One region of the Ureibacillus thermosphaericus genome, then DNA from elsewhere that is predicted to be linked to it. Evidence: riboswitches for the same ligand, from Rfam matches in the RefSeq annotation. Region 1 holds a riboswitch; each other region holds the start of a gene.

Region 1 (7,937 bases):
CTGCCGGCAGTGGGGATTTTGCCGGTGATCGAGTTGACCCAATTCCGGTCCAATTCGAAAAAATTAAAGCAAAAATGCAGAATAAATGGAAAGACGGTAAAACAATGGCCTATTTCCAAGCATATACAAATACTCACGCACCTCTACCTGTTTTAAAAGAGAAATTTGAAGCTGCACTAAATTGTGAAGGGGTAATGGGTTTAAGCATCGCTACTCGCCCCGATTGTCTACCAGATGACGTCGTAGAATATTTGGCAGAATTAAATGAAAGAACATTTTTATGGGTTGAAATGGGACTGCAAACGGTACATGAAAGAACAGCGAATTTAATCAATCGAGCTCATGATTATGCTACATATGTTGAAGGAGTCGAGAAACTTCGCAAACATAATATACGTGTTTGTACCCACATCATTAACGGTTTACCATTAGAAGATTACGATATGATGATGGAAACGGCACGTGAAGTGGCTAAGTTAGATGTTCAAGGCATCAAAATTCATCTCTTGCATTTATTAAAAGGAACACCGATGGTAAAACAATATGAAAAAGGCATGTTGCAATTCCTTGAAAGAGAAGAGTATATCAAACTTGTAGCAGACCAATTAGAAATTCTTCCGCCAAACATGATCATCCATCGCATTACCGGTGATGGACCGATAGAGTTAATGATTGGTCCAATGTGGAGCGTGAACAAATGGGAAGTGTTAAACGGCATTGATGCTGAATTAGAACGTAGAAACTCCTGGCAAGGAAAATATTATAAGGCGGAAGTGAACAAATAATGCTAGAACGGGTTTTACCTTACGCAAAAACTTTATTATCATCTGTAATTAATGAAGGTGATATCGCCGTTGATGCAACCGCTGGAAACGGCCACGATACATTATTTCTAGCTAATCTTGTAGGAGAGACAGGTTTTGTCTATGCCTTTGATATTCAACAACAAGCAGTAGATGTAACAATTCAACGATTAAAAGAAAACGGATTAGAACATAGAGCCCGTGTCATTTTAGATGGACACGAACAACTGACTAAATATGTCCAAGAAGAAGTAGCGGGGGCTATCTTTAATTTAGGCTACTTACCTGGTGGAAATCATGACATTATCACCAAAGGAGAAACAACTATTTCTGCAATTGAACAATTACTATCACTTTTAAAGATTGGCGGCATGATTGTTTTAGTGATTTACCATGGTCACGAAGGTGGGAAAGAGGAAAGAGATGCGGTGATTGAATTTGTAAAATCTCTTCCTCAAAAATATGTTCACGTTCTTCGCTATGAATTCATTAATCAAAAAAACGACCCTCCGTTTATCATTGCTTTGGAGAAAATGAAAAAACTGCCAGACTTAAAATAAGTCCGCAGTTTTTCTTTTTCTACATTTTTGCTTTTTCTTTATTTACTTGTTGTTGATTTTTCGATTGATTACGCTCTACCCAGAAATCTGCATTTTTGATACCTAGCTTAATAGGATCAAATACAGGATCTTTTCCAGCTTTTCTTTGTTCCTCATAATCTTTTAAAGCAATGAAGGTAGGCTTCGCTAATACAATAATTCCAATGACATTTGTCCAAACCATTAAACCAAGTCCAATATCCCCTAGTAGCCAAGCTAAATCTGATGTTCTTACTGAACCGTAAAATACGGAAGCAAGCATTACAATTTTTAGAATCCAAGTAATCGTTCCTTCTGTGCGTCCGGAGAATAAATAAGCAACATTCGTTTCTGCAATATAGTAGTAAGCCATTAATGTTGTGAATGCAAAGAAGAATAACGCAAAGGCTACAAATGCAGCACCGAAATTATCTAATCCAGGGAATGCTCCAGTAACAGCAAGCTGAGTAAATTCTGTATAGCTATGCCCTGGTACATGTTCAACAATTAATTCTCCATCAGCATTATTCACATTCGTATTGTAAGTGCCCATGAATAAAATCATTAACGCTGTCGCGGAACATACAAGCAACGTATCAATATAAATAGATGCTGATTGTACTAGACCTTGCTTAACTGGATGGGATACTTCCGCAGCTGCAGCAGCATGTGGTCCTGTACCTTGTCCAGCTTCGTTGGAATAAACAGCGCGTTTTACCCCCCATGCAATGGCAGCACCAATCATTCCACCGAATGTTGCATCTACACTAAATGCACTGCGGATAATTAATCCGAATACTGCAGGCACTTCAGAAATATTCATGATAATCACGACAATTGCTACTAATAGGTATGCAACCGCCATAAATGGTACGATAATTTGAGCTGCATTCGCAATTCGTTTTACTCCACCAATAATAACGAAACCAAGTAAAGCAATTGTAATTAAACCTGTTATCCAAGGTGAAATGTTAAATGCGTTGTTCATTGCACTGGAAATGGCATTTGATTGAACTCCAGGCATCAAGATAGCCATCGCTAAAATGGCTGCAATCGCAAACATTACTCCGAACCAGCGTTTACCAGTCCCCTTTTCCATGTAATAAGCTGGTCCACCACGATAAACCCCTTGTTTTTTAGTTTTATAGATTTGCGCTAATGTTGATTCTACATATGCAGTTGATGCTCCAATAAATGCTGTAATCCACATCCAGAATACCGCACCCGGACCACCGAATGCAATAGCGCTGGCCGTACCAATAATATTTCCGGTACCGACGCGTCCTGAAAGCGCTATCGTTAATGCTTGGAAAGAAGAAACACCAGCTTCTGATTTCTCTCCAGTAAACATTAAAACAAACATTTCTTTAATTTTTCTAATTTGAGCAAATCGGGTCATAATCGAGAACACAAGTCCTACGATTAAAATCCCATAAATCATGATTGGCCCCCAAAGGATGCCGCTAATCCAGTTTAAGAAATTTTCTAACATACACACACCCCTTTAAATTTATGTATCATGAATATTTTTTATATTACAAAAACTTATGAAAACAATCAATATTTTTGATATCATTTTTTTAAAAAAATTATTAATTTTATATTAAAAAAGGAATGTCCATATCGAACATTCCTCCAATTTCAATATAATTCAATTAAACTATATATCCTATAGATCGTAGAACATTATTCATAAAATCTCTCATGTATAGAAATACTTCTTCCCTTTCATAATCATGAAAAATATTGTGATAACTATGGGGCCAGTCTTTATATTGAAATTCACTTGTTTTTTGCAATAATAGCCACTTTCTCGCCGTTTCTGAATCCGCCACTTTATCTTGATTAGGGGTAAACAGCAAAATGGGCAATGACAATGTCTTATCCTGAGTCATCAAATTTTTCATTAATTGTTGAATGTCTCGATACCATCGAACGGTAACATTGGAATGATATGGTACGTCATCCTCCATCTCTAGAAAACCATCAGAATTTCGAGTAAATAATCGTCTATCAAACTCCATCGACACTTTTTTGCTTGGTGCTATGTTCATGCTTGCTAGTGCACTTGTAAGTAAATTGGAATGTTTATGCAACTGTAACCACGGAGCAGTTAATACTAGTCCAGCGCATTCCATCTTCGTTGACCTTAAAAATTGAATTGCAAGGGTTCCGCCCAAGCCATGTCCAATGATAAATACTGGTAAATGATATTGAAGAGCGCTTTTCATGAGCTGTTTAATGAAAAGTAAGTATTCGTCAATTAATTCATCATGAACCCTCGTAAATTTTGACCCTTCTTCATGCCCTGGTAAATCGCCCATCACGACATGATAACCTTCCGTCATCAATTTTTCTATTAACCATGCATACCAACGGTGGTTTTCAAAAGCGCTATGTATTATTACTATAACAGCTTTCGGTTGCTCTTTAGTTTCCCACTTCCACATAGCGTTCCTCCTAAATCCACTAATACTTCTGTCATTACAAGTTAGTTTTGTTCTATTTTCAAATATTTTCTTATTTGCTAGGATAATATACATAATAATACTTTAGAAATGAGGAGCTTTGCGATGATTTATCCTTATAAAGATAAAGAACCTAATATCGATCCTTCTGTATTTATAGCAGACCATGTAACGATTACTGGAGATGTTACAATTGGCGAAGATACGTCAATTTGGTTTGGAACTGTGATTCGCGGAGATGTTGCACCAACGATTATTGGAAAACGTTGTAGCATCCAAGATTTAAGTTGTTTACATCAAAGTCCCAATAACCCTCTAATCATAGAGGATGAAGTCATCGTTGGTCATCAGGCTACCTTACACAGTTGTATTGTACGTAAACGCGCTTTAATTGGCATGGGATCCATCATATTAGATGGTGCTGAAATCGGAGAAGGAGCACTCGTTGCAGCTGGAAGTTTAGTACCTCCTGGTAAAAAAATCCCTCCAAATTCTGTCGCTATGGGCAATCCTGCTAAAGTCGTCCGTCAAGTAACAGAAGAAGATCGTAAAGATATGGATCGCATTATTCAAGAATATGTTGAAAAAGGAAAATATTATCAGTCATTAAAGAAATAAAATTCAAGTTATTATTATTTATACAATATTAAATTTACATTGAAAAATAAAAATGCAGGCGTTCATATTTGCCTGCATTTTTATAAAATAATTATAATCCTGCCTTCTCTCTTAATAATTGGGCCACATCTGTTCTTTCCCAAGGTAAATCGATATCCGTGCGACCAAAATGACCATATGCAGCAGTTTGTTTATAAATTGGACGACGCAAATCTAGCATTTTAATGATACCCGCAGGTCGTAAATCAAATAGTTCTTTGACCCACTCAACTAATTTGCTCTCACTTACTTTACCTGTTCCAAAAGTATCAATTGAAATGGATACAGGACGTGCAACACCAATTGCATAAGCTAATTGAACTTCTACTCGATCAGCAAGACCAGATGCTACGATGTTTTTTGCTACATAACGCGCAGCATAGGCAGCAGAACGGTCCACTTTTGTAGGGTCTTTTCCAGAAAATGCTCCTCCACCATGACGAGCATATCCACCATAAGTATCCACAATAATTTTGCGTCCAGTTAGACCCGCATCTCCTTTTGGTCCACCAATTACGAAGCGGCCAGTTGGGTTAATGAAGTATTTAGTATCATCATCAATCAACTCTATTGGAACAATTTCCTTAATAACTTTTTCCATCATATCTACTTTAATTTGATCAAGAGTAACTCCTTCATCATGCTGAGTAGAAATGACGATTGTATCAATGCGACGAGGTACATTATTTTCATCATATTCTACAGTAACTTGTGTTTTACCATCTGGTCGTAAATACGGAATCTCTTTTGATTTCCGAACTTCTGATAATCTTCTTGCAAGTCGATGAGCTAAACTAATCGGTAGAGGCATCAGTTCTGGAGTTTCATTGCAAGCAAATCCAAACATTAATCCTTGGTCTCCAGCACCAATCGCTTCGATATCCTCATCAGTCATATATCCTTCTCGTGCTTCTAAGGCTTGGTCTACACCTTCTGCAATATCTGGTGATTGTTCACCGATTGCAGTGAGCACCGCCAAGTTTTCTGCATCAAATCCAAATTTCCCACGCGTATATCCAATTTCTGCGACAGTGTCCCGAACAATACTTTGAATATCGACATAAGTTGTCGTAGTAATTTCTCCGGTTACAAGCACTAATCCAGTTGTAACAATTGTTTCACAAGCAACCCTTGCATTTGGATCTTCTTCTAGTATCGCATCCAATATTGCATCGGATATTTGGTCACAAATTTTATCTGGATGACCTTCTGTTACGCTTTCTGATGTAAACAGTCGACGATTTGACATTAAATTTCCTCCTAAATTTACGAGACGAATCTCTGCTATGATACGGTACTCATTATCCATTTTGCCTTAGCAACATTCGCCCGTAAGGAACAGTGCGAAGATGATGAAAGGCTTTAAGAAATTTTTATCTTTTTATAGGTTTTATAGGTTGAATGAGTACGACATTTGTGCTTGAATAAAAAAAGTTCCTATCCACATGCATGAGGAAAGGAACTAAACATTCTACCTTTCACTCTTATCGTTCAAGGGAACCCCTTGCATCAGGTTAGCACCACGCATTATTATAGTAATGCAGGTTGCCGGGTTTCATAGGGCCTTAACCCTCCACCAGCTCTGGATAAGAGTATCCGTTCATCCAACATGTTACGTAATATACTATACAATGTCAAATATTTTTTCCTTTTTCTCAAATTTGACATAACCCGGTATTCTATAATTTACTTATAAGTAGGTACTCTTGTTACAAGCAAAAAATTTTCATAAATAATTTTAAGAATTAGTATAGATTATTTCATCTAATGTGTTATACTAATTTCTGTATTATATAACCAACAATTAATTTTCCTAAAAATAAAAAAAGGATGGTATTTAATCGATGAATTCAGTAGAAATTGCAAATGAGCTGAAGGAATTATTAAAAGGTGGAAATATAAACACTCAATTGCCAGTGCCTCAATTAGTTGAAAAGGCGGTAACTCGTGGAGAAGCCAAATTAACAATTGATGGTGCAATTGTTGCTGAGACAGGTAAATATACAGGCCGTTCTCCAAAAGATAAATTTATTGTGGAAGAAGAAAGCATTAAAGATAAAATTGATTGGGGTAGTGTAAATCAGCCAATCTCTGCTGAAGTGTTTGATAACTTGTATATAAAAGTATTAAATTACTTAAAAGAAAAAGACGAGTTATTTGTATTTAAAGGCTTTGCTGGAGCAGATAAAGAATCTCAATTATCTATTCAAGTAGTAAATGAATATGCTTGGCACAACCTTTTCTGTCATCAATTATTCATCCGTCCAACAAAAGAAGAATTAGCTTCTCATACAGCTGATTTCACAATTATTTCTGCACCTGGTTTCAAAGCGAATCCAGCTGTTGACGGAACAAACTCAGAAGCATTTATTATCGTATCATTCGAAAAGAAAATTATATTAATCGGTGGTACGGAATATGCTGGTGAAATGAAAAAATCTATTTTCAGTATCATGAACTACTTGTTACCTGAAAAAGGCATTCTTTCAATGCATTGCTCTGCTAACGTTGGAGAAGATGGTGACGTAGCGTTATTCTTTGGTTTATCTGGTACTGGAAAAACAACTCTTTCTGCTGACAGCGATCGTAAATTAATCGGTGATGATGAACATGGTTGGTCTGACAACGGTGTGTTCAACATTGAAGGTGGCTGCTACGCTAAAACAATTAATTTATCAGCTGAGAAAGAGCCAGAAATTTATAATGCCATTCGTTTTGGTACAGTGTTAGAAAACGTTGTAATCGATTCAGAATCACGCATTCCTGATTACGATGATAATAGCCTCACAGAAAATACACGTGCAGCGTATCCAATTCATTACATTGATAATATTGTAACGCCTTCTATTGCTGGTCATCCGAAAACAATTATCTTCTTAACTGCTGATGCTTTTGGAGTGCTTCCTCCAATCAGTAAATTAACGAAGGAACAAGCAATGTACCACTTCTTAAGCGGATTCACTTCTAAATTGGCTGGTACTGAACGCGGCGTTACTTCACCTGAACCAGTATTCTCTACATGCTTTGGTTCTCCTTTCTTACCACTTCCAGCAACAAAATATGCTGAAATGTTAGGTGAGAAAATCGATGAACACAACGTTCAAGTATTCTTAGTGAACACTGGTTGGACTGGTGGCGAATACGGTGTAGGTAGCCGCATGAAGCTTTCATATACTCGCGCAATGGTACGTGCTGCTATCAGCGGTAAATTAAACGATGTTGAAACAAAACAAGATGGTATTTTCGGATTACACATCCCAACTGCAATTGAAGGGGTTCCAAGCGAAGTGCTAGATCCTCGTGAAGCTTGGAAAGATAAAGAAGCTTACGATCAAAAAGCTCGTTATTTAGCTGATTTATTCAAAGAAAACTTCAAGAAATTTAACAACGTATCAGAAGATATTTTGAAAAAAGGTGGACCATTGGTTTAA
Region 2 (7,937 bases), 1.0 Mb from region 1:
ATTTTAAGGGAAAAGAAATATATCGTGATAATTCTCATATCGATGAATGAAATAAAAAGAACCTCCCGTAGTTGTTAGGTGTATTACCTTTACGGGAGATTTTTTTTATGCGGTTTCATCTTTCTCTCTTTTAAAAGCTGCGTTGATGGTTGGTTCTGTCCCGAGTTTAATGCGTTTAATGTTTTCTAAATGTAAAATCGTTGCAACCAATAACAGCAATATTACGATGATAAATGGCCAAATAGTTGGTTCAAACAGCAAAGAGTTTATAGCAAAAACGATATACAAAAAGAATACACCGATAATTAAATAGTTGGATAATAAGGAAACTATGACAAGAGCTATCATAGAAAGTAGACCAAATTTCCAATTGATTGCAAGGAAAATTCCGATGAGGGAAGCAGTTCCTTTACCGCCTCTGAAATGCATATGAATGGGAAAATTATGACCTAGAATTACTGCGGCACCTGTCAAATAGAGCAATATTGAGATTTGTTCAGTTTCAAATAGTGTATAGTGATCTAAAAAATATCTTGTTAAGATAATCGCAAAAACTCCTTTTCCGATATCAATGAATCCAACAAGTATGCCGTATTTCCAGCCCAGCGTAAGAGTAGCGTTGGAAGCTCCTGCATTGCCGAGTCCAGCTTCTTTTAAATTCACACCGGAAAGTAATTGTGCTGCATTTGACCCATGAATACATCCAATAAAATAGCCGACAATAAGAAATGTAATCACTGCAGTTATCATTCTATTGGACTCCTTTATAGAAAAGTGCATTTTAATATATTATACTCAATAAAATAAAAAATAGTTTCAAATTTTTTAAAAAATTAGTTGACAGAGTGGCATACTATGTTTTATAGTTAATCCAACGATGGAAATCAAATCAATACTCTTATCAAGAGAGGCGGAGGGACTAGGCCCTATGATGCCCGGCAACCGGCAAGAAAATTGCAAAGGTGCTAAATCCTACAGATCATATTGATCTGAAAGATAAGAGGAGGAAATGTACGTGCATACAACACCCTCTTCTTATATAAGAAGAGGGTTTTTGTTTTACTTCAATGCCTCCTCAAGAAATCCATCAATTATTTATTTAGGAGGAGAAAACGATGTCCGAATTCAAGCCAGAAACGTTATTACTTCACGGTGGCCAACAACCTGACCCTACTACAGGTGCTATTGCTGTTCCTATTTATCGCACAACAGCATATGCATTCAAAGACACAGAACATGCGCGCAAATTATTCGCTCTTGAAGAAGTGGGTAATATTTATTCTCGCATTATGAATCCAACTGTAGATGTATTTGAAAAGCGTGTTGCTTTACTAGAAGGTGGTACTGCAGCTGTTGCTTTATCTTCCGGTCAGGCGGCGATTGCATTCTCCATTTTAAACATCGCTAATGCAGGAGATGAAATTGTTTCAGCTGGTTCCTTATATGGTGGAACATACAACTTATTTGCAAACACATTGCCGCGCTGGGGAATTACTACAAAATTTGTAGATGAAAGAGATCCAGAAAACTTCCGCAAAGCGATTACGAACAAAACAAAAGCGATTTATGCTGAAACGGTAGGAAACCCTAGTTTAAATATTTTAGATATTGAAGCGGTGGCAAAGATCGCTCACGATAATGGCATACCATTAATTATTGACAATACGTTCCCATCTCCATATGGATGCACCCCAATTGAATTTGGAGCAGACGTCGTAATACACTCGGCAACAAAATGGATTGGGGGACACGGTACAACAATCGGAGGAATTGTTGTAGATGGGGGTAAATTTGACTGGACACAAGGTCGATTCCCAGGATTCACTGAGCCCGATCACACATATCACGGAATTCGTTATGGTATTGATACAGCCGAAGCTGCTTTTGCAACAAAATTACGTGTACAATTATTACGTGACTTAGGTCCAACTTTAGGGCCAGATGCAGCGTTTAGCTTCTTACAAGGTTTAGAAACCCTTCATCTTCGTTATGTAAGACATGGTGAAAATGCAGAAAGAATTGTGGAATTCTTGAAAAACCACCCATACGTAGAATATGTGAATTATCCAGGGGATGAAAACTTCCCATCTCACCACCTTGCGAAGAAATATTTAAAAAACGGTTACGGATCAATGGTAACATTCGGAATTAAAGGTGGTCGTGAAGCAGGTCGAGTGGTAATTGACAACGTGAAATTATTCTCTCACGTAGCGAATGTTGGAGATGCAAGATCGCTCATTATTCATCCTGCATCAACAACTCACCAACAATTATCTGCTGAGGAATTAAAAATTGCTGGAGTAGGAGAAGAACTCATTCGCTTATCCATCGGCTTAGAAAATGTAGATGACATTATTGCAGATTTAGATCAAGCTTTAGCAAAAGCTGAGGCAGAATTTAGTGTAAATAAGGCTTAATCATTCGTTCAAGCCCTCTAAGAACCGCTATTGAATCGCTAATAATAGCTGCTCATTTGCGGCTGTTAAAAAATAAAGCATTAAACGCTCCCCATAATAGTCGTTAAGAGAAGAGGTTGCTCATGTACAACATTAAAATCCTCTATGGTCCAAAAGATAAAATGCTCATTTGCAGTGAAAATTTAATAGGAAAGTGCTGCTCATTCGCAGCCGATCCAATTATTCAAAGTTTCTTAAAATAATTGATTGAGTAAGGCTGCTCATTTGCAGTAGATAATTCAAATTTTTCTCAAAGGCGTTTAATCGAAAGGCTACTCATTTGTAGCAAAAATAATTTAATACGATGTGAGTTGTATTCCCATTCGAATACAATTCACATTAATAAATAGGCTGATCTGTCATTTTGGTAGAACCAATCGTTCTCAATTCTAGACACCCCATTTTCGATATATAAAATTAATTCCTAGTAAATTAATTAGGTTACTTGAATTTTTTCGTTTAATCATTTATAGTGTATATAAGAGTTGATTGAATGCCATTGTATTTGGTATTTTCAATAATTCCCCCTAAATGTTTACGGAAAGCCTTTAATGGCTTTCCCCTTTAAAAGGAGTTGAATCCTATGAAAAAGATTTATAGTGCCCAAAATTTTGCGGCTTATATCATATACGAATTAAATGACATGAATACTTTTGTAAATGCAAAATCATTGCAACATTTGCTTGAAATAGTAAAAAAACAGTGGGAAAGTGTTTTTGGATACAGCCCGTATAAAGAGCAAACCTATACGCTTTTAGCACACGGGTATATAGTAAAAGAAGTATACGATGCATATAAAGAATTGGGTGAACAACCAATTTTAGAACCTGCAAAAGAATGGTTTTTAACATATGGGGATTTCCAATTGATAAGAAGACCTTTTGCTGTTCCTGCCTTTTCAGCGGAAGAAGAACGATTGATGAGAAAGATTTTACGTAACTATCAAACTGCATTATTAGTGCATGCATCATGATAAGATGAATGACTGGTCAGTACAATAATATAGTACTGGCTTTTTTATTTTAACGAAAAATGAATCAGTTATGCATATATATGCCCTTCTGAAGAAAACAATTGTCCATCTTGGGTAGAATTCCCTTGAGTTCCTTTGAAATATACGTTAAAATTTCTGTATGTTTCAAAAAATATTGAATTTTTTATTATTTTCATCCGCTGAAGAAAGTGTTTGTGTAGTACGAATTCGCTGCACTCACTATTCAACAATGTAATTTCATGGAAAGAAAGATGGAGGCGAAAAGGAAATGGCAACAATCAAGGCGGCCATCTTAGGATTTGGCACAGTAGGTCAAGGCATTTATCATATATTGAATGAAAAGCGAGAAGATTTACGTAATAAATTAGGTGTCGAACTAGAAGTGGCAAAAATTTTAGTGCGTGACACTACAAAGGAGCGAGTTCCAGGAACGCGACATCTATTGACGGATAGTATTGATGATTGCTTATCTGTTAAGGGGTTGCAAGTTGTTTTTGAAGCCATTGTAGGAGAAGAACCCGCATACACATATTTGAAAAAAGCGGTTATGAATAAATGCCATGTTATAACAGCGAATAAAGTCATGTTTGCAAAATATGGACTTGAATTGCAGGAACTTGCGAAACAAAATGGCGTCTTTGTTGGATTTGAAGCAACAGTAGCAGGCGGAGTACCTGTAATTAAAACTATGAAAAATATTTTGCTTGTGAATGATGTTTCAAAAATACAGGGTATTTTAAACGGTACTTCCAATTATATTTTAACAAAAATGCGTGCGGAAGGATGGTCTTTCGAAGAAGCGTTGAAAGAAGCACAAGCACTTGGATATGCAGAGGCGGATCCATTTATGGATATTTCAGGTCAAGATGCTTTTAAAAAGCTCATGGTTTTATCTGCCCTGGCTTTTGGTGAGCAGCCGAACTGGAATGATGTAAAAGTAATAGGAATCGATGACATTACGCCGGAACAAGTGAAAGAGGCAACTGAAAAAGGACTAAGGTATCGTCACGTCGCAGAAGTGGAAAAGTTAGCAGACGGTACAATTTTTGCCCAAGTTGGACCAATGCTAGTTGATAAAGAACACCCACTTTATCCAATTGACGATGTATTTAATGCGGTTACGATGGAAACAAACTATATCGGAACGCTGACTCTTGTTGGCCCAGGTGCTGGAATGTATCCAACTGCAAGTGTGATGGTAGAAGATTACGCTGAAATTATCGGAAAACGTGCTGGTTTTGTGGTAACAATATAGATTAGTTGCTTCTGGAAATGCTTCTGAAAAACTTTCGGTTTAAGAGGCATTTTATTTCTATAAATCTAAAAGATTATATTCAACCATTCATATGATGAACTTCATCGAAAGAATCAACATTTATATTTTATTTTAAGCATTGAGAATTGTGCTATCTGAAATGATGTCTTAATTTTATGGTAGGGGATGAAGCCATTGAAAGGAAATATAATTGGAGAAAAAATGATCATCCATGTGGGGTTGGATGATCATTTTTTAATATGTTGCATTGGCAACCCTTGTTAATCTTCATCTTTGACGTCAATATCTTCTGGTATAGGCGTGTTCCGCCAAAATTCAATTTCTTTCTTTATTTGCTTTAATTGTTCGTGGTATGTTTCAAATTGAGCGCTATTGATGAGAAATTGTTCTCCATCATGAACTGCTTTAATACGCCCTTCATAAATGTAACGCAGGACCATTTCTTCAGTCATTGAAATATCTTTTGCCGTCTCGCTCACTGTTTTGTACACAACATGACCCGCCTTTCATTTATGATTTCCCTTAAAGAAAATTTCTGACTAATGGTAAGTTTATTTTACAATATTATTATGGGAATCGAAGAGTTTTTAAATCAAAATTCCGATGTTGCCAATTAAAAATTATGATAGCATTACAATAAATTGTATTTTGAGTGGGAGGATATGCAATGAACATATTGAGATATATCTTTGTATTGCTTGCAGCGATGTTTTGGGGAACCGTTGGGACAACCCAAACTTTTTTACAGGAAGGCATTTCACCGATTGCTGTTGCTGGAGTACGATCAGCGATTGGAGGAGGGGTATTACTCATTGCAGTCCTCGGGATGCGAAAAATCAACTTAAAAAAATGGTCTTGGAAATGGACGATTTTAGCTGCATTGACAATTGCTTTATTCCAAAGTTTATTTTTTACGTCTGTTCGTTACACAGGAGTTGCTGTTGGGACGGTCGTTACGATTGGAAGTTCGCCGGTGTTTGCAGGAATTATTGAATGGTTGATTTTTAAACGTCGACCAAGTCGAGTTTGGGGAATTGCCACGTTGCTGGCGATTATCGGTTGCATCCTGTTATTTGTTAATCGTGGAGAAACGACGATTCATCCTCTAGGAATCTTACTTGCCCTATGTGCTGGGTCGATGTTTGCACTTTATACGAATAGCAGCAAGCAATTAACTGAAAGGGAAGAGACGTTACCGAGTGTTGCGTTAACCTTTACGTTATCCGCTATATTTTTACTGCCTTTTTCTCAAAATGGTGTTTCGTGGGTGTTAAATACGCAAAATCTTTGGCCTATGCTCTTTATGGGGCTCTTTGCCACGAGTTTAGCTTACATATTGTATTTAGCAGGTCTTGAGAAAATCAGTTCTTCTTCTGCGGTGACGTTATCGTTAGCGGAGCCTTTAACGGCAGCGTTACTCGGTGTGTTTTTAGTTGGAGAATATTTAAGCCCTACTAGTTGGATTGGCGTAATGTTACTGCTTGGGGGCATATTGGTGCTGACTCTTGGTAGTAGAAAATCGATTAAACAGACGAAAGAAGTAAATTTACAACAGCAAAATGATGTTGTATCTAAAGAGACTACTTAAGGGGGACCTTAAGTAGTTTTTCTTTTCTTTTTGTTGTTCTTCAGAAATTCTTAAGATTTTCCCTAGCAATTTTGTAAGAAACATACTTTATGATAAAACTATAAGAAAAAGAGATGAGGAGATGCGAATGCAACTTACTGTACTTGTAACAGACGATGATCAGGACATTCGTGACGGCATCGAAATTTATTTAAAAAACGAAGGATACAATGTGTTGAAGGCAAAAGACGGAAAAGAGGCTCTCGAAATTCTTTCCAAAAATGAAGTGCATCTGATTATCCTTGATATCATGATGCCGAATTTAGATGGCATTCAAGCAACGTTTAGGATTCGGGAGGAACGAAATATCCCGATTATTATGCTCAGTGCGAAAGCGGAAGACACAGATAAAATACATGGACTTTCAATTGGTGCAGATGACTACATTACAAAACCTTTTCATCCGTTAGAGCTGATAGCTAGAGTAAAATCCCAATTAAGACGATATACCCAACTTGGTACGTACAATGGAGCAACCAATTCGAAAATCGAAGTAAATGGTTTATCAATCGATCGTGAAGCAAAAGAAGTTCGACTCAATGGAGAAATTGTCAAGCTCACCCCGATTGAATATAAAATTACCGAGCTATTGCTCACGAATGCTGGTCGCGTCTTTTCGATACAAGAAATATATGAACGGGTTTGGAACGAAGAGGCGTACAATGCGGAAAATGTCGTTGCTGTACACATTCGAAAAATACGGGAGAAAATTGAAGCAGATCCAAAAAATCCGAGATATTTAAAGGTTGTGTGGGGCATTGGTTACAAAATTGAAAAATAAGTTAGAAGTCGGTTTGATGGGAGCAAGCCTCATTGCATCGATTATCGGCATCATATTGATTATTAGCTTTACGATTCGATTTTTAACAAAAGAATGGAACAACATTATCACGTTCTTTGTCAAGATCTTTTGAGGAGGAAATGTTATGAAAGAAAAAAGTAAAATACTCCTCTCTCTTTTTCTTATATCTTGGACTCTTTTTTCAGTTTTCTTATTAATTACTTATGGATCGCAATATATCGGAAAATCTTACTTTGATTCGAATTCCTTTAAAGGAAATTTAGAAACTTTTAAAAGTGAAATAGGGCGATATGTATTAGATCCGTTTGATGTGGAAGAGGCAAAAAAGCAAATTACTGTAACAAAAGAGGAAATTGAATATCACCGAAATTATTTTGGGTCGCTAACCGATCAAGTGGAAAATATTAAACATCAATATCAAGAACGAATTGAACAAGCTGCTGACGATCCGGAATTGAAAGAATTGCTTCTACAAGAACGGGATCAAAAAATTGAAGATATTAAGAAAAACTTTCAGGATGATAGTCACGTAGAAGAAAAAATTCGAAAGCAAAAAGAGGCAATTATTCACCGGTACGCTGTTTTAGAGAATGAAAATAAAAAGGCGTTTTTAGATGAGTATAATTACTTTGCTTACAGTTTACGAAATATTGAAACGGGAGAAACCTTTCAATCTGGCGATGTGAATGCGGAAGCGGTGTTTAAAGAGAATTTTGGAGATAAAAATTCGTATTTAGTCGTAAACAGTTCAAGAACGATTTCCCCAAATGAATATGACTACA
Region 3 (7,937 bases), 870 kb from region 1:
GCCGTTCCATTGTATTGAATCGCTATGGAAAACTTTTTTTGGAAAGAGTGAATACGATTTTAGAAGAATATAATCGAGCGAAACAGGAAATCAATGGATTGATTATGCCAGGATATGGAGAGGTATCATTAGGATTTATCCACACTTTAGGGATGGAGATTGTGCCTGAATTGATGGCTCATGTTCACGAAAAATATCCGAATATCAAGTTTACTTTAACTCAAGCTTCTTCATTGAATTTATTAGAATTGTTGGAAGAAGGGGATATCGATTTATGTTTATCCCAACGTATTGAATCAAAAATAGTTGATATTGAATGGATTGAATTATGGAAGGAAGAATTGTTTGTTATCGTTCCAGAAAATCATCGGTTTGCAAATAAAGAATTTATCAATTTGTCTGAAATAAAAGATGAACCTTTTGTATCTATAAAAAAAGGGAATGCATTACGTCATATTGTAGACCAATTATTAAAAGATGTGGGAATTGCTAAAACGAATATTACATTTGAAGGAGAAGATCCACATACAGTAGCAGGATTTGTTAGTGCTGGCCATGGTATTTCGATTATTCCAGACATTAAAGGATTGAATGAGTATAATGTAAGAAAAATATCGGTTAAAGAGCCCATTTGTGAGCGGAAAATCGGTGTATCATGGGTTAAAGGCCGTTATATGTCTCCTGCTGCAACGAAATTTAAAAATTATTTAGTGGAATATTTTAAATAAAGATAAGGTGTCGATGGTGATGGAATTAGAGATGCAGGAAAGATTTGAAGAGCGTTTACAACAATTGCGTCATTTGCTTACAGAAGAACAAATGCTAGAAGCGAAAAATATATACCAACTTGCCCATGAAAAGAACGTAGAAGCGATGGTTGAATTAGCAGATATATACAGGATTATGGAGGAATATTCTCTTTCTGTTTATTGGTTGCAAAAAGCGAGTAAAGCGGGAAATAGTGAAGCGCAATATCAGTTGGCTAATTGCTATTACGAAGGACTTGGCGTTGAAGAAGATAATGAAATGGCTTTTTCATTATATAAAAAGGCAGCAAAAAACGGACATCCTGATGCAGCTAATAACTTAGCAGATATGTATTTAAACGGTGAAGTAGGCAATGTAAATTATAAGGAAGCTTTAAAATGGTTTGAAGTGGCTGCAAAACAGAATGTTGTAGAAGCAATGTTTACATTAGGAATTATGTATGAGCAAGGAATTGGGGTAAATAGAGATGTCGAAAAAGCATTTCAATATTATTTGAAGGCAGCTGAAGGCGGGGATCTCGATGCCCAATATCGAATGGGTTCCATCTATTTTGAGGGGCTATTGGGCAGGGAGAGGAATGTCCCTCTTGCTATTGAGTGGTTTGAAAAAGCAGCGGAATACCATCACATTGATTCAATTTATAATTTAGGGTTTTTATATGAGAATGGAATCGGTGTAGAAAGAAACGGAAAGAAAGCACTTTATTATTATAAGAGAGCTTCGTTGCTAGGAGATTATCAAGCAAAGTTAAATATCGCATACATTTACAAAAATGGGATTGATGTTGAAGTAGATAAAAAAGCGGCAGCCCGCTGGCGAGAACTGGCAAAACAACAAAAGCAAAATGAGTATAATGAATAATAAGCACACTAAAAAGTATTGCATTACTACATTCCGTGATTCCGTAATGTAATGGGAATGACAGAAAATTACATGCTATGAAGAACAGACGGAAACGACTTACATTTGCAGATTTATTTTATGAAAAACTAGATGAATAAAGTGAAACAGTCCTTTGTAGTGTAGTGGAGAGGGCTGTTTTATATTGTTTAATAATTGGATGAGTTATCAAAAATCCTTTTGTAATAAATTGAACAGTCGAAAAGCATATTTGTTGTTTACTATGTTGAAATTTACTAAAGCCGACACAGAAAGAGTTATAAAAAAAGATTATACTAAAAGTACGGTAAAAAGATCTTATAGGAGTTGTAACGAATGAAAACGGTAACGGTTATCGGTGGAGGAATTACAGGACTTTGCACAATGTATTATTTACAAAAACAATTAAAGGAAAATGAAATTCCTGCCCGTTTAGTACTTGTGGAAAAAAATCCGTACCTTGGCGGAAAAATGCACACAGAGCGTGAAAAAGGATTCATCATGGAAACGGGAGCGGATTCCATTGTAGCACGATATCCAAGCGTAATGGAACTTGTAAAGGAACTAGATTTTGAATCAGAAGTCGTATATAACGAAACAGGAATTTCTTATATTCACACCAATAATGAATTACATGCGATTCCAAAGGACTCTGTATTTGGCATTCCTATGACTCTCGAATCCCTAAAGGCGAGCACATTAATTTCAGAAGAAGGGAAACAACGAGTGTTAAAAGATGAGGAAATACCGAATACGAAATTTACGAAGGAAAGTTCCATCGGAGATTTCTTAGAATACTTTTTAGGAAAAGAAATAGTGGAGAAACAAATAGCTCCTGTATTAGCTGGTGTTTACTCAGGGGACATTTATAAATTGTCCATTGCCTCTACGCTTCCATACTTAGTTGATTACAAAAATGAATATGGAAGTATAATGAAAGGTTTGCAAGCAAATCGGGAAAAGTTTGAACGGGAAGCGAATAAAAAATTCCTTTCTTTTAAAAATGGACTATCTCAACTAATTGATCGAATGGAAGAACTGCTTGTGGATGTAGAAATATATAAAGATACTGAAACAGTTCTTGTTGAGAAGAAAGAACAACGTTATGAAATTTCCTTCGCTAACGGAGAAAAATTGGAATCGGATGTTGTTGTGTTAGCATTGCCCAACCAAGTCGTGAAGCAAGTTTTAAATAATGATGAATTAAATCCTTATTTCAACAAATTTAAAAATGCATCAGCCATTACGATGTATGTAGGCTTCGATCTACCAGATTCTATTTTGCCTAAGGATGGCACTGGATTTATCGTTTCCTACAACAGCGACTTATTATGTAATGCCTCTACTTGGACAAGCCGTAAATGGAAGCATACTTCAACAGAAGGAAATCTACTTGTTCGACTGTTTTATAAAGAAAGTAATCCTCGCTACCAAGAATTAATGAAAATGAGTGATGAAGAGTTAACAAAGGTTGCTTTGAACGATATTCAACTCAGTTTGAATATAGAAGCACAACCTACCATTGTGAATATTACAAAATGGATCGATGCCATGCCAACTTATGATTTAGCTCATCATGAAGCTTTGCAAGAAATAATTACAAAATTAGATAACCTCTATCCGAATATTTACATTGCTGGTTGCTCTTATTTCGGCGTAGGAATTGGTGCATGCATTGATAACGGGAAAGAAACAGCAAAACAAATTATAAACAACTTTTTAAATAATTCCGACTGATTAACTTGACAAAATGAAGTATTGATTTTATGATGTAAGTTATTATATTGATATTTTAAAATCGAATATGACTTATCAAGAGAAGTGGAGGGAACTGGCCCGGTGAAGCTTCAGCAACCACTAAAAATGTTTAGTAAGGTGCTAAATCCAGCGGCAATTGCCGAAAGATAAGGTGACTTCTAAAGGAAATGACAAGCCTTCTTTCGCAAGAAGGCTTTTTCTATTAGATGAATTGACAGAAAATTTATGAAGTAAAGAAAAGTGAGGGAATTTCGGATGGGGCTACTAGATGCGTTAAAACATAAAGTGTTAGTTGCAGATGGTGCTATGGGAACGCTGTTATATTCATATGGACTTGAAAATTGTCACGAAGAAATGAATATTGAAAAACCGGAAATCATTAAAAAAATTCATAAGGAATACATACAAGCTGGCGCAGATGTTATTCAAACGAATACATATGGCGCTAATCGAATCAAGCTCACTCGTTATGGTTTGGAGTCAAAAGTAGTGGAAATTAACGAAGGTGCGATAGGTGTTGCCAAACAAGCAGCCAAGAACAGTGAAGTGTTTATTTTAGGTTCGATTGGTGGTATCCGTGGTGTTCGCAAAGTAGATTATACATTAGATGAAATTCTCGCAGCAGTTCGTGAACAAGCAGAAGTGCTAATTGCGGGGCAGTTAGATGGTTTGTTGTTAGAAACTTATTATGATGTTGAAGAGCTATGCGAGACGTTAAAAATGTTACGAGCCATGACGGATATGCCCATCATTGCTCAAGTTTCAATGCAAGAGCCGGGCGTATTAATGAATGGCATGAAATTGAATGAAGCATTAAAGCAGTTAGAAAAATTAGGTGCAGATATTGTAGGGGTGAACTGTCGACTTGGTCCATACCACACAATACAGGCTTTTGAACAGGTAGAAATTCCTGAACGAGCGTATTTATCTGTTTATCCGAACGCTTCTTTATTAGATATTGAAGAGGGGCGTGTCGTTTACGAATCAGAAGTAGATTATTTTGCAAGGGCAGCGGTTGAATTATGCAATGAAGGAGTAAGGCTCATTGGAGGATGTTGCGGTACAACACCGAAACATATTGAAGCGATGAAAAAGAAGCTTGCTCATTTTCAGCCGGTTGAAAAGAAAGAGGCAAAACCTCAGAGGGAAATAATCATTCGCGAGGCTGAACCGCATAGTTTTGAACCTCTCCACGAAAAAGCAAAAAGAGCACGTTCTGTCATTGTAGAATTGGATACGCCGAAGCATCTTGAAATTGAACAGTTTGTTGAAGGAGCAAAAGCTCTTTACAATGCAGGGGCAGATCTTATCATGATGGCAGACAATTCACTAGCATCTCCAAGGGTTAGCAACTTGGCAATGGGGGCCATTTTAAAACTGCAATATGGCATACGCACAATGCCACATATTACTTGCCGAGATCGAAACTTAATTGGGCTGCAATCCCATTTAATGGGGCTCAATGCTCTTGGCCTTCATGATGTGTTGGCTGTAACTGGTGATCCAACAAAGGTAGGGGATTTTCCGGGTGCAACAAGTGTTTATGACGTTTCATCGATGGAATTGATATCATTAATTAAACAGTTAAATGAAGGGATTTCTTTTTCTGGCAAAGCACTAAGAAAAAAAGCGAATTTCTCAGTAGCAGCGGCTTTCAATCCTAACGTGAGAGTGTTAGATCGTGCTGTCAGCCGTCTAGAGAAAAAAATTGAACATGGTGCGGATTATTTCATTACGCAACCAGTCTATTCGAAGGAAAAAATTGTGGAAATTCATGAGGCGACAAAACATTTAGATACACCAATTTATATAGGAATTATGCCGCTTACTAGCTTTAAAAATGCGGAATTTTTGCATCATGAAGTACCGGGAATTAAATTATCTGATGATGTGTTAGAAAGAATGCAACAAGTAAGCGGAAATAAAGAACAAGAAACAAAAGTAGGACTAGAAATTGCAAAAGAATTGTTAGATACAGCAACGAAATACTTCAACGGCATTTATTTAATTACGCCGTTTATGCGATATGAAATCACTTTACAACTATTGCAATATATTCAACAACTTGACGAGCAAAATAAAGGAGTTAAAGCAAATGGTTAACCATCCAATAGAGGAACAATTGCAAAAAAGAATATTGATTATCGATGGTGCAATGGGAACAATGCTCCAGCAGGAAAATTTAACACCGGAAGATTTTGGTGGGGAAGAATTTGATGGATGTAATGAACACCTTGTATTAACTAGACCTGATGTCATTTCTAAAATCCATCGAGCGTACTTAGAAGCTGGAGCAGATATTATTTCTACAAATACATTTGGAGGAACCCCACTCGTATTAAATGAATATGGATTAGGTTATAAAGCAGAAGAAATTAATAAGAGGGCTGTAGAACTTGCAAAAGCAGAAGCTGAAAAATATTCAACAAGCGACTGGCCTCGCTTCGTTGCAGGATCCATAGGTCCAACGACGAAAACATTGTCTGTAACGGGCGGTATTACATTTGATGAGCTATCTGAAAACTTCTATATCCAAGCGAAAGCACTAATTGAAGGCGGCGCAGATTTATTGTTACTTGAGACAAGCCAAGATATGTTAAACGTGAAAGCGGCAACCCTTGGTTTGAAGCGGGCATTTAAAGAAACTGGAAAAGAGCTTCCGATTATGGTTTCTGCGACGATTGAGCCAATGGGAACAACACTTGCTGGGCAATCTATAGAAGCTTTCTATATTTCTATTGAACACATCAAGCCAATTTCAATTGGGCTTAACTGTGCGACAGGGCCAGAATTTATGACGGATCATATTCGCTCGCTTTCCGAATTATCTACAAGCTATATAAGCTGTTATCCGAACGCTGGATTACCAGATGAAGAGGGACATTATCATGAAACGCCCGAATCTTTATCGAAGAAATTGCAAGGATTTGCTGAAAAAGGTTGGTTAAACATTGTCGGTGGATGCTGCGGTACAACTCCTGCCCACATAAAGGCAATCCGTGAAGCAGTAGAAGGCTATAAACCTCGAAAGAAGAAGGAAAAATCCCTTGGACATGCAGTATCAGGTATTGAACCGCTGCTTTATGATGATTCAATGCGTCCGTTATTTATTGGTGAAAGAACAAACGTTATTGGATCTCGTAAATTTAAGCAGTTAATTATTGATGGAAAATACGAGGAAGCGGCTGAAATTGCTCGAGCCCAAGTGAAAAACGGGGCGCATGTGATTGATATCTGTTTAGCGAACCCTGACCGAGATGAGCTAGAAGATATGCGCCGATTTATGCAAGAAGTGGTAAAGAAAGTGAAAGTACCTTTAGTCATAGACTCAACTGACGAGCGAGTGATAGAGGAAGCATTGAAATATTCTCAAGGAAAAGCAATCATCAACTCCATCAACTTAGAAGATGGAGAAGAACGTTTTGATAAAGTGCTGCCAATCGTGAAGAGATATGGTGCCTCAGTTGTTGTAGGCACAATTGATGAAGAGGGAATGGCCGTCACTCGCGAGAGAAAATTGGCGATAGCAGAGCGCTCTTATAAAATTTTAACGGAAAAATGGGGCATTGCGCCGGAAGATATTATTTTTGACCCATTAGTTTTCCCCGTAGGTACTGGGGATGAGCAATACATTGGCGCTGCAGAAGAAACAATCGAAGGAATTCGACTCATAAAGGAAAAATTTCCGAGAGTTTTAACGGTTCTTGGGATTAGTAACGTTTCCTTTGGTCTCCCACCAGTTGGCAGGGAAGTATTAAATGCAGTATTTTTATATCACTGCACGCAAGCTGGCTTAGATTATGCCATTGTTAATACAGAAAAATTGGAGCGTTATGCCTCTCTACCGGAAGAAGAAATACAATTAGCTAATGATTTAATCTTCAATACAAACGATGAAACATTGGCGAAGTTTACGGCATTTTATCGCGATAAAAAGAAAGAAGAAAAAGTGATTGCTCTTCCTGAAACGGTGGAAGAACGGCTTAAATACTACATCGTCGAAGGTACAAAAGAGGGCTTAATTGAAGATTTAGAAGAAGCAAGAAAAATCTTTGATACACCATTAGATATCATAAATGGACCGTTGATGGACGGAATGGCAGAAGTAGGCCGATTATTTAATGATAACCAATTAATCGTTGCGGAAGTATTGCAAAGTGCCGGAGTCATGAAAGCGGCGGTTGCTCACCTTGAACAGTATATGGAGAAAATGGAAGACAGTTCTGGAAAAGGAAAAGTGATTTTGGCAACGGTAAAAGGTGACGTCCATGATATTGGAAAAAATTTAGTGGATATTATATTAAGCAATAATGGGTATCAAGTGATTGATTTGGGTATTAAAGTGACGCCTGCCGAATTAATTGAAGCCATTCGCAAAGAAAAGCCAGATATTGTTGGCTTGTCAGGATTGTTGGTGAAGTCTGCACAACAAATGGTATTAACCGCTCAAGACTTTAAAGCAGCAGGAATTAATATCCCGATTCTCGTAGGTGGTGCAGCTTTAACAAAACGTTTTACTGAAACAAAAATTG
Region 4 (7,937 bases), 480 kb from region 1:
TTTCGTCCCTTCTAGAATCAATGGCCATTCTTACTCAGAGCACTTTATAAAAACCATCGCTCAATTACCTGTAGCACAAGAAAAATACGACTATGTAAATAAACGGATTTCAAGCTGGGAAGGTTATTTAAAAGTTTTATATAAAAATGCCAACATCGATGACATCGAGGCAAATATCCAATCCATTTCTTACAGTTCAGACTTTTCAACGGTTTCATTAAAGGTACGTGGTATTCACGATAAAGAGTGGAAATCGTTAAAAGGGATGAACGCTTATGTTCATGGCATAAAAAATGAAATTGGGGAAATTGTCAAAACAAATATTCAACATCAAACCATCGAAATTGAATTAGCTCCTCAAATAAGTAAATTAGCAAAAGAAAATGTTTTTGATTTTCATACGGATTCCATCACCTTTAGCAATGCCTCGACAAAATCTCAGTTAAATCGTCTTTTAAAAGGCTTCGATCGACTAAAAGAAGGACTTGCCGCAAATCCTAATCTAGAAAACTTTTTATTTGAAGATGTTCCAAACGTAGCACAACGCAATAACCATCTTGATATTGAATTCCATAACAATTTAAACAAATATCAAAGAGAAGCGGTAAGGGGTGCGCTAGAAGCTGAAGATTTATTTGTCATTCAAGGCCCGCCTGGCACAGGTAAAACAACCGTTATTTCTGAAATTTGTTATCAAAACGTCAAAATGGGGCTAAGAACGCTTATTGCCTCCCAATCAAATTTAGCTGTTGATAATGCCCTTGGAAGACTACTAGCAAATAAAGATATTCGAATTTTACGATACGGTCGTACAGAAAGCATTGAAGAAGAAGGCAAAAAATTTATTGAGGAAAATGTTGCAGAATATTGGAAAACACAAACCTTTGATGCCATTTCGAAGGAAATTAACCAACATGAGCATAAAGAAGAATTATTACAAAAAGAAATAGAGGATTACAAAACGCAAATTGAACAGCTAACAGAAAAAGTAGCTCAACTTGAACGTGATATTTTGCGAAAAAAGGAAGCCGAGAAAGAATTAAAAGGTATATTTGAGTCGATTGCTGAGCTAAAGAAACAAATTATCTCTAATAATAAAGAAAAAGAAAAAACCGAAAAATCAATCGAAACATTGCAAAACTCTTTAAACGAACGGACAGAAAAGCTCAGAGAAATCGAAGAAACGATAGCAAGCAAAGGTCTTAATCAAATTCAGCAAGAAATTAAAGACGCACAAAAACACATTCGAGAAAGTGAAAACTTAATCAACTATGTTCATGTGGAACAAAAATTGAATGAAGCACAAGCTGAATGGCAACGAGTAGTAGATGAAATCACAATATTGAAAAGAAAACAAGAGGAATTCAGCGATACGTTTAACCAATTGCAATCTTATAAAAAATTAGAAGAAGTAGAAGGATTTATTGAAACTCATGGAATCAAAAGAGGGTTTGTCATTAATCAGTTGCTGCTTGATATGGACAAAATTTATCAACAAATATTGAAATTAAAACCCGCGAAGCAAATTTCTGAACGGATTGAAAAAGCCATTGAATACAATGAAAAAACATTAAAAATTCAAATAGAGCCCGTTCAGCTGCCGCCAAATCATCAATATTCTTTACATGAAGTGAATGAGTTTCTAGATAAATTAGCGCTTGCTTTTAAACAACAAAAAATCAATCGCCAAAATGGAATTCCTTCTATACGCGGCCTATATATCAGATGGCTTTATGTCAATGAGCTATTATTGCAATTCAAAGGATTAGCAGAAGAATCGAAAACCGTTTTTGAAAAATTAAAAATGGAAGTTGCGGAACAATATTCACTACAATTAGGGCTTAGCGAACAACATATTCAATCGTTAAGCCAAAAAGAGATGCAACTGCAACAATTGATTCAACAATATCATCAAGAACTAAAGAATTTCCAAATAGAAAACACAGATTTCATACCATCTATTGACGAGTTACAAGTTATCATCGACGCATTAAATGAAAAGATTTCTTCACTAACTGAACAACAAGCCAATTATCAAACATATGAACATGAAAAAGCTCAAATCAATCAAGAGATTGCCACAATTGAAAAAGAACTTTCCAATGGTGGAGAATTATTATCGACCATACATAAAGAATTAAAAGAATTACATCGACAAGGCATTGTTTTAGAGAAAAAAGCTGAACAGTTGCAACAACTCATAAAACAAAATCCTGAGTTCGAACTGGAACAAACGAAAGAAAAAATTAAGGATTTCCAATTAAAAATTGAAAAATTACATCAACAAATTGAACTGTTGCCAATCACAAAGGAAATTCAAAAAGAATGGTTTTCATTACTAAATAATTCTACTGAACACGATTTAGATGAAATCCGAAAACTATATGTGAAACATGCAAATGTGATTGGTACAACTTGTGTTGCTTCCGCAAATAAAGATTTTATGGACAATTATCCTATTTTTGATGTCGTCATTATTGATGAAGTATCAAAAGCAACACCGCCTGAATTATTACTTCCAATGTTAAAAGGGAAAAAAATTATTCTTGTCGGCGACCACCATCAGTTGCCACCATTAATCGGTGACGATACATTTGAAGAAACATTGGAAGTAGTTATGAAAGAAAGCGACACTTTTGAAGAAAAAAGGGAACTCGAGAAGCTTTTGGAAGAATCATTATTTGAACGCCTATATAAAAATTTACCTAGCACAAATAAGAAAATGCTAGGAATTCAATACAGAATGCATGAAAAGATTATGCAAACCATCACTCCATTTTATAGGACCGGCAACGAGTCCTTACATTGTGGTTTAGATAATTCTGATGAAGCAAGAGATCATAAATTAAATGGAAATTATGTAAAACGCCATGAACATTTATTATGGTTCGATCTACCAAACGAGCCACATTACTTTGAAGAAAGAATGAAGGAAGGCGCTAGTTTATTTAACTCTTCCGAACTAGAAACAATACGGAAACTATTAATCGATTTAAACGAAGCAACTGCAAAATCAAAAGAACAAGGCTTACTTGAAAATGATGCTTTAAAATCCGTTGGTGTGATTAGTTTCTATCGAGAGCAAGTAAATCGAGTTAATTTGTTAATAGAAGAGTTGAATTTGTCCCATTTACATATTCGGACAGGCTCTGTCGATAAATTCCAGGGTATGGAAATGGACGTTATACTACTAAGTATGGTTCGAAACAATCCACATGGAGAAATCGGTTTTGCAAAAGATTACCGCCGGTTAAACGTTGCATTATCGAGAGCAAGAGAATTACTGATGATTATTGGCAGCTCAGAAATGTTCATGAATCGACCAAAAGCAAAGAACACTAAAGAAATGTATCAATATCTATATGAAGTAGTGGAAAAACAACAAGGTATTCGAAAAATAACGAAGGAGACGTTCTTAACATAAACATGGAACTCCATCAAATACAGCAACAATTAATAAAAAAGCTTGAAAAAGAAAAATCTGCTTTAATCATTCATACGGATATTTGGTGTATTCCGATGCATACGTATGAAATCACTTATCAGCCAGTTCGAAAGAGGACGATGGATATATTAATGAAAATCTTACTTTTCTCTTGCCAAAAATCAACTTTCGAAAGGGCTGAACAGCTCAGTGAAATTTTACTGGTAGAGCCACTATTTATAGAAGATTTATTACGGAAAATGCAAAAAAATGGGTTGTTGATACGGGAAAATAACTATTATCAACTTACCGAAAAAGGAATGAAACAATTTTCTCTAGGAGTATTTGAAGAGGAATTAGAACCCGTAGCAATAGAGCTACTATATAGCCCTGTACATCATCAAATCGTAGAAGGCGATATTGAGGAAGTATTAGACTTTGATGATTTTCCGGAACAAATCTATCGTTATATACGTAATGAAGAGGGGCCAGTAAGTGCACCTTTTATGATGAAAGCAATACAAAACATGCAAGCGACGGAACTGGAAGAAGATCATCAAGAAATCAAATCCATACTATCAATGGAAAATACTCAAGTAAATGATGTCCCTTGTATCGAATTCATTATTTGGAACGCTGAAAACAAGGAATTATTTATCCGCGTATGGAATACATTATTTAATAGTTGGGATCAACAATTAGAACAAGAATTGAATGAGAAAGAGAGCTCGGAATGGCTAACAAAAATGCAGAGTAAAATAAAATAACCTAATATTGCAAATCCCTATTAAATGTGTTAGGATTATCTTAATTTTATAAGGATTCAAAACTTTCTTATCAAGAGAAGCGGAGGGACTTGGCCCAATGAAGCTTCAGCAACCTCTAACGATTGTTAGAAAGGTGCTAATTCCAGCAAGGCTATGCCTTGGGAGATAAGAGAGTGCGTACATGAAATGTTTGTACCCTCTCATTTCCTATGCTGGAATGAGAGGGTTTTTTATTAATTAAATGTAGAATTGGGGGACATGAGAAATGCCAATTAATATTCCGAAGAATTTACCAGCTGGAGAAATTTTAAGAAATGAAAAGATTTTCGTCATGGAAGAAGACCGTGCGTTATCACAGGAAATCCGACCATTAAATATTTTGGTTTTTAACTTGATGCCTGAAAAAGAAAAAGCAGAATTACAATTATTGCGTTTACTCGGTAACACTCCTTTACAAACAAATGTAACATTTTTAAATACAGCTTCATATGAGCCAAAAAATGTGTCAAAAAGCCATTTGGAATTGTTCTATAAAACCTTTGACGAAATAAAGCATCGCCGATTTGACGGTATGGTCATCACAGGAGCGCCAGTAGAGCGGATGGAATTTGAAGAAGTGAATTATTGGAAAGAATTTACTGAAATTTTAGACTGGGCAGAAGAAAATGTGACATCGATCATTTATATATGTTGGGCGGCACAAGCAGCACTCTATTATCACTTCGGAATAGGGAAATTTGAGTTGCCGAAAAAATGTTCCGGCATCTATTCACACACTATAACAGACTTAACAAACGATTTAGTTCGTGGTTTCAATGATGAATTTGTGGCACCTCATTCTCGATACACGTCAGTTTCCTTAGAGGAAGTGCAACAACATCCTGATTTACAATTGTTGAGCTATTCTGAAGAAGTAGGACCTTTTATCATTCAATCAAAAGATAATAAACACATTATGATTACAGGACACTTGGAATATGATGCAACAACTCTTAAGGAAGAATATGAGCGTGATATTAAGAAAGGTTTACCAGTGGAAATACCAGCAAACTATTTCCCTAACAATGATCCAACAAAAGAGCCAAAAAATAGTTGGAGAGCGCATGCCCATCTGTTGTTCTACAACTGGTTGAACTACTACGTTTACCAAGAAACTCCTTATGACTGGCATTTCGTGGACGGCCATGATCCAATTGATTATCATATTTAATGAAAACTGTAAAAATTCTTCTTCCACGGAAGAATTTTTACAGTTTTTTTATTAATAAAACAATTCATACATATGAATGACAATAGCGAGTGCAAAATGAAGTTCTTGAACAAATAAAGAATTCATAATTGGAAATACTCAATAATATGTAAAGGGGGTAATGAAATGTCCGAACAGCTACATTATGGTGATGATTATAAATTTATTCCCGTCACTTCTATATTAAGTGGGGTAGGGCTAAACATTACAGAGGATTTATATCATTTTACAATCCAAGTAGTCAATGTTTTTTTATTGGTGATCCAGATAAAGACAATCAATGGGTTTTAGTTGATGCGGGAATGCCGAAATCAGCTAATGCAATCATTGAAGAAGCTGAGCAGCGTTTCGGTCAAAATGCCCGCCCAAAAGCGATTCTTTTAACCCATGGACATTTTGATCATGTTGGCGCAATTGTTGATTTAGTAAAACATTGGAATGTCCCAGTATATGCCCATGAAGAAGAAATCCCATTTTTAATAGGAGAACAAAGCTATCCAAATCCAGATCCTACGGTAGATCGTGGACTCGTTGCGAGAATGTCACCATACTTTCCTAAACAGCCAATACAGTTAGATTCTTTTGTTCATGCACTGCCGAAAAATGGAACAATCCCGATGTTACCTGAATGGAAGTGGATTCCAACACCGGGACATTCACCAGGTCATATCTCTCTTTTTCGTGAACGGGACCGTGCGCTAATTGCTGGTGATGCGTTCGTTACGGTGAAACAAGAGTCTTTGTTTAAAGTTTTTGTACAAGAAAAGGAAATCTCTGGCCCGCCTAAATATTTTACAACGAATTGGAAATTAGCAAGAGAAAGCGTTACAAAACTCGCTTATCTTCGTCCAAGAGTGGCACTATGTGGACACGGTGTTCCAATGTCGGGTGAAGAATTGGAAAATGGATTAGCCCAATTAGTTCATCACTTCGATGAATTGGCAATTCCGAAAGATGGAAGATACGTTGATGGTTTTGAACATTAACTCACAAAAGCATATAAAATCGAGTAGGAGGGAGCGATTAACTCCCGTCCTCTCACACCACCGTACGTACGGTTCCGTATACGGCGGTTCAATTAAGATGATTGACGCAAGTCTTTATAACTTCCGTGAATAGCTGTTCTCTTTATGCCAGTGGTCACTCCACCCTCCAAGAGGTCTCCCACGGGATTCACCGCTTCCTTCCTCAAGTGAGGTACTACGTTTTCTGTGTTCATCATGACTCACTGAATGCCAAGGGCTATTCTCTCTTAATTGTTCGGTCCTTCTTAGTAGTTCTAAACCAACTAATACTATGACCTCTGCTGACTTCTGACGGTTCAGCTACTTATCACTAAGTAGGTTATGAAGCGTACTTCACATATCCGCCAGACCTCCCCGGGTAAGAATGTAATCTTTCCTTCCATCTATCTGCTTCATTTACTCTGTACCACCTTTGGCAGAAAGGACTTTGTTTTGTTTAGCAAACTCATCCAATGATACCTAGCCTTATATGAAGTTCGTGTTCCTCAGACCGGAAGTTTGCCGCTCGCTTCCTTCAGATTCCGCGTCACCACGGACACCCTTGCTCTTGGCTAACCTCTACTTCTGTCTTCGGGGTTCGGGACTTACACCCTATAGTTCATGTACATGCCGGGCGCACGAAAGAAAGAAACCGCAACGTTTGTTATACGGTTTCTTTCTTTATTTATATTAAAAACATCGCAACAATTGTCGTCACAAATAATCCAATTACTACTGGAATTAAGTTTCTTCTAGCCAACTCAAATGGACTGACATTACAGATTGCTGCTGCTGGAATTAAAGCCCATGGTACTAAAGTTCCACCACCAACATAAATGGCTGCAATTTGACCTAATGCTGTAAGAGTAGCAGTTCCTTCACCAATCACTGTACCAAATAGATTAGCAATCGAACCTACTAACGAAATACCAGAAAATCCGGAGCCATCTAACCCTGTAATTGCGCCAACTCCTGCAACTGTCACTGCAGCAATTTCAGCGGTTAAAGGCACAACCGCTGCTAGTGCGACCCCTAAATCATTAATGATGCCTTGAGATCCTTCTGGTAAATGATTGCCGATGATTTGAGTAAATCCAGAATCTCCTAAATAGAAGAATGCGGCAATTGGAATAACAGGACCAAACACTTTAAAACCAAATTGGAAACCTTGAATTAAATAACTTGTCGTTTTTTCTAGTCCAGCATTTTTATGGGCAAACATTGAAAGGAGTAATAGAAGTGCTAACGTTGTTCCACCAATTAATGCTGTCGCATCTCCACCAGTTAAATCAAATATAGACATAGCCACTACATTTAATAAGAAGGCAATTGGTATCAATATCGCAAATATTCGCTTTTGTCTCATCGATAAAAGATTTGTGTCAACCTCTTCTTGTTCCTGAGTTTCACCATCAAAATTTCCAATCATGTCAATCGTACCGCGCTTCATATCCCGTTTTAACAATAGAAATGCTACAACTGTCGTAACAATC

The links. A riboswitch is a leader RNA that binds a small molecule or an ion and turns the genes downstream of it on or off. The one in region 1 is predicted to bind S-adenosylmethionine.
Region 2: another riboswitch for S-adenosylmethionine. It lies ahead of UtA1_RS01720 (O-acetylhomoserine aminocarboxypropyltransferase/cysteine synthase family protein); the one in region 1 lies ahead of metK (methionine adenosyltransferase).
Region 3: another riboswitch for S-adenosylmethionine. It lies ahead of UtA1_RS01045 (bifunctional homocysteine S-methyltransferase/methylenetetrahydrofolate reductase); the one in region 1 lies ahead of metK (methionine adenosyltransferase).
Region 4: another riboswitch for S-adenosylmethionine. It lies ahead of metA (homoserine O-acetyltransferase MetA); the one in region 1 lies ahead of metK (methionine adenosyltransferase).

Annotation. Positions count from the first base shown of each region.
Region 1 covers NZ_AP018335.1:2,833,151-2,841,087, forward strand. Annotated here, with positions in the region: gene UtA1_RS13580 (TIGR01212 family radical SAM protein) at 1-785, shown strand, start outside; gene UtA1_RS13585 (class I SAM-dependent methyltransferase) at 782-1,363, shown strand; gene UtA1_RS13590 (alanine/glycine:cation symporter family protein) at 1,383-2,873, opposite strand; gene UtA1_RS13595 (alpha/beta hydrolase) at 3,037-3,831, opposite strand; gene UtA1_RS13600 (gamma carbonic anhydrase) at 3,955-4,467, shown strand; gene metK (methionine adenosyltransferase) at 4,559-5,755, opposite strand; SAM riboswitch class I at 5,988-6,099, opposite strand; gene pckA (phosphoenolpyruvate carboxykinase (ATP)) at 6,351-7,937, shown strand.
Region 2 covers NZ_AP018335.1:355,430-363,366, reverse strand. Annotated here, with positions in the region: gene UtA1_RS01730 (amidohydrolase) at 1-50, shown strand, start outside; gene UtA1_RS01725 (glycerol-3-phosphate acyltransferase) at 106-750, opposite strand; SAM riboswitch class I at 896-1,003, shown strand; gene UtA1_RS01720 (O-acetylhomoserine aminocarboxypropyltransferase/cysteine synthase family protein) at 1,116-2,417, shown strand; gene UtA1_RS01715 (hypothetical protein) at 3,040-3,429, shown strand; gene UtA1_RS01710 (homoserine dehydrogenase) at 3,719-4,705, shown strand; gene UtA1_RS01705 (DNA-binding protein) at 4,987-5,217, opposite strand; gene UtA1_RS01700 (DMT family transporter) at 5,394-6,314, shown strand; gene UtA1_RS01695 (response regulator transcription factor) at 6,442-7,134, shown strand; gene UtA1_RS16935 (hypothetical protein) at 7,112-7,267, shown strand; gene UtA1_RS01690 (sensor histidine kinase) at 7,280-7,937, shown strand, end outside.
Region 3 covers NZ_AP018335.1:213,799-221,735, reverse strand. Annotated here, with positions in the region: gene UtA1_RS01060 (LysR family transcriptional regulator) at 1-728, shown strand, start outside; gene UtA1_RS01055 (tetratricopeptide repeat protein) at 748-1,629, shown strand; gene hemG (protoporphyrinogen oxidase) at 1,984-3,384, shown strand; SAM riboswitch class I at 3,454-3,558, shown strand; gene UtA1_RS01045 (bifunctional homocysteine S-methyltransferase/methylenetetrahydrofolate reductase) at 3,661-5,508, shown strand; gene metH (methionine synthase) at 5,501-7,937, shown strand, end outside.
Region 4 covers NZ_AP018335.1:2,349,945-2,357,881, forward strand. Annotated here, with positions in the region: gene UtA1_RS11300 (DEAD/DEAH box helicase) at 1-3,424, shown strand, start outside; gene UtA1_RS11305 (hypothetical protein) at 3,427-4,191, shown strand; SAM riboswitch class I at 4,256-4,363, shown strand; gene metA (homoserine O-acetyltransferase MetA) at 4,457-5,401, shown strand; partial or broken gene UtA1_RS11315 (MBL fold metallo-hydrolase) at 5,567-6,426, shown strand; gene UtA1_RS17220 (hypothetical protein) at 6,519-6,662, opposite strand; gene UtA1_RS11325 (hypothetical protein) at 7,130-7,937, opposite strand, start outside.